2 regions of the Streptomyces sp. NPDC101225 genome follow, and region 2 is predicted to be linked to the other one. Evidence: riboswitches for the same ligand, from Rfam matches in the RefSeq annotation. Region 2 holds a riboswitch; the other holds the start of a gene.

Region 1 (2,450 bases), on a different contig from region 2:
AGGGACGTGTTCAGGACAGACATGCGTCTACGGCTCCTCAGCCGGCGTTCTGGGCGGTGTACTCGTCGGCGGAGAGCAGGTCGGCCGGCTCCTCGGCGAGCCGGACCTTGAACAGCCAGCCGCCCTCGAAGGGGGCCGAGTTCACCAGGGACGGGTCGTTGACGACGTCCTCGTTGATCTCGGTGACCTCACCGGTGACGGGGGAGTACAGGTCGCTGACCGACTTGGTCGACTCCAGCTCGCCGCAGGTCTCGCCCGCGGTCACCGCGGAGCCGACCTCGGGAAGCTGGGCGTAGACGACGTCGCCGAGCGCGTTCGCCGCGAACTCGGTGATGCCGACCGTCGAGACGCCGTCCTCGGCGGCCGACAGCCACTCGTGCTCCTTGCTGTAGCGCAGCTGCTGGGGGTTGCTCATGGCCTGAATTCTCCTGTACGCGCGAAGGTGCTGGTGAAGGGGGGACTGCTGGATGCGTGAGGGAACAGGGGGATGTGCGCGGAGTCACGTCCGTGGCCCCGGCCGTACCCGTCCAGTGTCTACTTCCGCCGCTTGTAGAACGGCAGTGCCACGACCTCGTACGGTTCGTGGCTGCCCCGGACGTCCACGCCGACCCCGGCCGTGCCGGGCGCCGCGTGCGCCGCGTCGACGTACGCCATCGCGATCGGCTTTCCCAGCGTGGGGGAGGGAGCGCCGGAGGTGACCTCGCCGATCACCGCGCCGCCGGCGACGACCGGGTACCCGGCGCGCGGGACCCGGCGGCCCTCGGCGACCAGGCCGACCAGGACGCGCGGCGGGTTCTCCTGCGCGCGCTCGGCGGCCGCCTGCAGCGCGGCGCGCCCCACGAAGTCGCCGTCCTTCTCGAACTTCACCACCCGGCCGAGCCCGGCGTCGAAGGGGGTCAGCGAGGTCGACAGCTCGTGCCCGTACAGCGGCATGCCGGCCTCCAGGCGCAGGGTGTCCCGGCAGGACAGCCCGCAGGGGACCAGGCCGGCGCCCTCGCCGGCCTTGGTCAGCGCCTGCCACAGCTCGACGGCGTGCTCCGGCTTCACGAACAGCTCGAAGCCGTCCTCGCCGGTGTAGCCGGTGCGCGCGATGAGGGCGGGGACACCCGCGACGGTGCCGGGCAGGCCCGCGTAGTACTTCAGGCCGTCGAGGTCGGCGTCGGTCAGCGAGGCGAGGATCCCGGGCGACTCGGGGCCCTGCACGGCGAGCAGCGCGTAGGCGTCGCGGTCGTCGCGCACCTCGGCGTCGAAGGCCGCCGCCCGCTCCGTCAGCGCGTCCAGGACGGTCCGGGCGTTGGAGGCGTTCGCCACGACCATGTACTCGGTCTCGCCGAGCCGGTAGACGATCAGGTCGTCCAGGATGCCGCCGTCGGCGCGGCAGATCATGGTGTAGCGGGCGCGGCCGAGGCCCACGGAGGCGATGTTGCCGACCAGGGCGAAGTTCAGCAGGGCGGCGGCCTCGGGGCCGGTGACCGTGATCTCGCCCATGTGCGAGAGGTCGAAGAGCCCGGCCCGGGTGCGCACCGCGAGATGCTCGTCGCGCTCGGAGCCGTAGCGCAGGGGCATGTCCCAGCCGGCGAAGTCGGTCATCGTCGCGCCGAGCGAGCGATGCAGGGCATCGAGCGCGGTACGGCGCGGTTCGGTACTGCTCATCGGTCCGTCTCCCAAGTCATGACAGATGGTCGTTCCTCCCCATCTGTCATCGGAACCTGAGAGGTTCGCCCTGATCGCGCGGCGATCGGAGCTTGCACCTTGGGTGGAGCCACTGACGCAGCGGCCCGCTTTTCAGATGTGCCTCGCCCGCGCGGTAACGGGGCCTGAGAGATTCAAGGGAGGAACTTGCTCCTTCGGCGCCCCAGTGGTCTGGGGACTCTCCCGCGCGGATTCAAGCGGCCGGTATGCAGTTGGCGCGCACATCATTGCACGCCTTCTCCACGGGTGGCAGGTCCGCATCTGTAACCGGCCTGTGGCAGAGCGATCACGAAAACGCGAGGCGCGGCGCATTACCTTCTCTTTACACTCGACGGGCGGGGAATCCGCGCCCGGCCCAGGGGAGGACGATCACGGTGAACAGGCCCACGGCGTACGCCACGACCTCGGCCCTCGCGCTGCCGAAGCAGTCCGCGGCCCCGGCCCGGGAGGCCCGCGGCGGCCGGGCCCCCGTGGTCCGCGACCTGCGCGACCGCTCGGGTCGCAGCCCGCACGCCCTGCTCTTCGGCCCGAGCGACCTCGTGGTCGTCACCGGCCTGCCCGGCAGTGGCAAGTCGACGCTGATGGAGCGCGCCGTGCGGGGCCCGCGCGTCGACTCCCAGGACACCCGCGACCGATGGGCCGCCCGGGTGCCGCGCATGCTGCCGTACGCGGTCTACCGCCCCCTGGTCCGCCTCGCGCACTTCGCCGGCCTGCGCCGGGCCCTCGCCGCCGGTGGGGGCGCCGTCGTGCACGACTGC
Region 2 (2,450 bases):
GTGTCGAAGTAGGAGCCGTGCACGACCTCGACCCCGCCGGCCCGCAGTCCCTCGGCGAGGACCGTGGCGTAGCGGTGGGTGCGCTGCGCGATGGCCCGCAGGCCCTCGGGCCCGTGGTAGACGGCGTACATTCCGGCCATGACGGCGAGCAGCACCTGCGCGGTGCAGATGTTGCTGGTGGCCTTCTCGCGCCGGATGTGCTGCTCACGGGTCTGCAGTGCGAGCCGGTAGGCCTTGTGCCCGTCGGCGTCCACGGACACGCCCACGAGCCGCCCCGGCAGGCTGCGCGCGAACTTCTCGTGCACCGCCATGTAGCCGGCGTGCGGCCCGCCGAAGCCCATCGGCACACCGAAGCGCTGCGTCGTGCCGACGGCGATGTCCGCACCGAGCTCACCGGGCGACTTCAGCAGCGTCAGCGCGAGCAGGTCGGCGGCGACGGTGACGAGCGCGCCCAGCTCGTGCGCCTGGTCGATCAGCGGCTTGATGTCCCGCACGGCACCGGAGGCGCCCGGGTACTGCACCAGCACGCCGTTGATCTCGCGCTCGGCGACCCCGGCCGGGATGCCGTCGGTGAGGTCGGCGACCACGACCTCCACACCGGCCGGCTCGGCACGGGTCTCGATCACGGCGATGGTCTGCGGCAGCACGTCCGCGTCGACCAGGAACAGGCCCTTCTTGTTCCGGCCCATGCGGCGGGACAGCGCCACGGCCTCGGCGGCGGCCGTGCCCTCGTCGAGCAGCGAGGCTCCGGAGGTGGGCAGTCCGGTGAGGTCGGCGACCATCGTCTGGAAGTTCAGCAGCGCCTCCAGCCGGCCCTGCGAGATCTCCGGCTGGTACGGCGTGTAGGCCGTGTACCAGGCCGGGTTCTCCATGACGTTGCGCAGGATGACGGGCGGCGTGAAGGTGCCGTAGTACCCGAGCCCGATCATGGAGTCGAGCACCTCGTTGCGGTCGGCGAGCGACCGCAACTCGGCCAGCACCTCGGGCTCGGTGCGCGCGCCCGGAAGCTCCAGGGCGTCGGCGTTCTTGATCACATCCGGGACCGCGGCGGCCGTGAGCTCGTCCAGCGAGCCGTAGCCGACCTGCGCGAGCATCTTGGCCCGGGCCTCGTGGTCGGGCCCGATATGACGCTGTTCGAAGGGAATCCCCTTCTCCAGCTCGGTGAGCGGAACGCGATGCGGGGTCATTGCGGAGGCCTCCTGGTCGACACGACCTTCGAGGGGCACCACGGCACGGGTACCCGGACGGCCTCCCCCTCTGTCATCTCAACCTGAGAGCTTCACCGGATCGCCCGAAGGCGTCCGGTTTTCACCGTCGGTGAGAGCGGAAGCCGTCGACACCCGCCCTGCTTTCCAGAGTGACCTCGTCCGCGCGGTACGTGTGCCTGAGAGATTCCGGGGAGGATTTGCTCCTTCGGCGCCTCCGATGACGTCTGGAGGACTCTCCCGCACGGGGTCAGCAGCCGCTGTCAGCCTACCAGCGCGCACAAAGACCGGTCTTCCGAGTGGCCACCTGGCCCGTTGTGTTCTTTTGTAGTGCTTACGGATGAGTTGCGACCAAGTGGAGGGACCGTGCAGACCGAGATCGATCCGCGCAACCTGATCGGCCGCAAGGCGTTCGACCGCAACGGCACCAAGCTCGGCACCATCGACGAGGTCTACCTCGACGACGCGACCGGGGTGCCGGAGTGGGCGGCCATACGCACCGGCCTGTTCTCCCGCGACGCCTTCGTCCCGCTGGCACCCAGCGAACTGGTCGAGGGCACCCTTCAGGTCCCCTTCGACCGGACCCTGATCAAGGACGCCCCGGACTTCGGCGTCGGCCGTCACCTCTCCCCCGAACAGGAGCTTCAGCTCTATCACCACTACGGACTCGACACCGCCACGCCTCCCTCCGCCCCGGACCGCTCCTTCGGCAAGCTCGCGGGCACGGGGGACACCGACACCTAGGACACCTCGGCAAAGGTGGTGCCCGGTCCCTGCGCCACCAACGGCAACGGATCGGCCGGCTCGAGGTCGGGGTCGTCGGTCCGGAACGTCCTCACCCGCCCGGGCTGCGAGGCGGGCGTCTCGAACCGCACCGTGACCCGTCCGAGGCCGCTGCCCTGCACCCACCCGTGCCCGAACTCGGTGTGCCGCACATCGTGTCCCGAGCGCCAGCGCCGCTCGGCGGGCGCCGTCTCCACCTGCGCGGGTTCGTCGGCCGGCTCCTCCACGGGTACGGCCGCCTCCTCCCCCGCCGCCTGCGCGAACAGATCCTCCTGCGTGTAGTCGGCGAGGCCGCTGACGCCGACCCCGAGCAGCCGTACCCCGCCGGTGGTGTCCACGGTGTCCAGCAGCCGGGCCGCCGCCTCCCGCACCACCGCCGGATCGTCGGTGGGACCGCGCAGCGTCTCGGAGCGGGTCAGTGTCGAGAAGTCGTAGCGCCGCACCTTGAGCACGATCGTCCGC

Evidence for each region. A riboswitch is a leader RNA that binds a small molecule or an ion and turns the genes downstream of it on or off. The one in region 2 is predicted to bind glycine.
Region 1: another riboswitch for glycine. It lies ahead of gcvT (glycine cleavage system aminomethyltransferase GcvT); the one in region 2 lies ahead of gcvP (aminomethyl-transferring glycine dehydrogenase).

What each region holds. Positions count from the first base shown of each region.
Region 1 is NZ_JBIWOE010000009.1:1,954-4,403, forward strand. Features, by position in the region: gene glyA (serine hydroxymethyltransferase) at 1-23, opposite strand, end outside; gene gcvH (glycine cleavage system protein GcvH) at 38-415, opposite strand; gene gcvT (glycine cleavage system aminomethyltransferase GcvT) at 535-1,653, opposite strand; glycine riboswitch at 1,796-1,888, opposite strand; gene ACIRPX_RS15190 (AAA family ATPase) at 2,061-2,450, shown strand, end outside.
Region 2 is NZ_JBIWOE010000010.1:10,049-12,498, reverse strand. Features, by position in the region: gene gcvP (aminomethyl-transferring glycine dehydrogenase) at 1-1,187, opposite strand, end outside; glycine riboswitch at 1,363-1,458, opposite strand; partial or broken gene ACIRPX_RS16585 (PRC-barrel domain-containing protein) at 1,572-1,940, shown strand; partial or broken gene ACIRPX_RS16580 (DNA polymerase IV) at 1,865-2,450, opposite strand, start outside.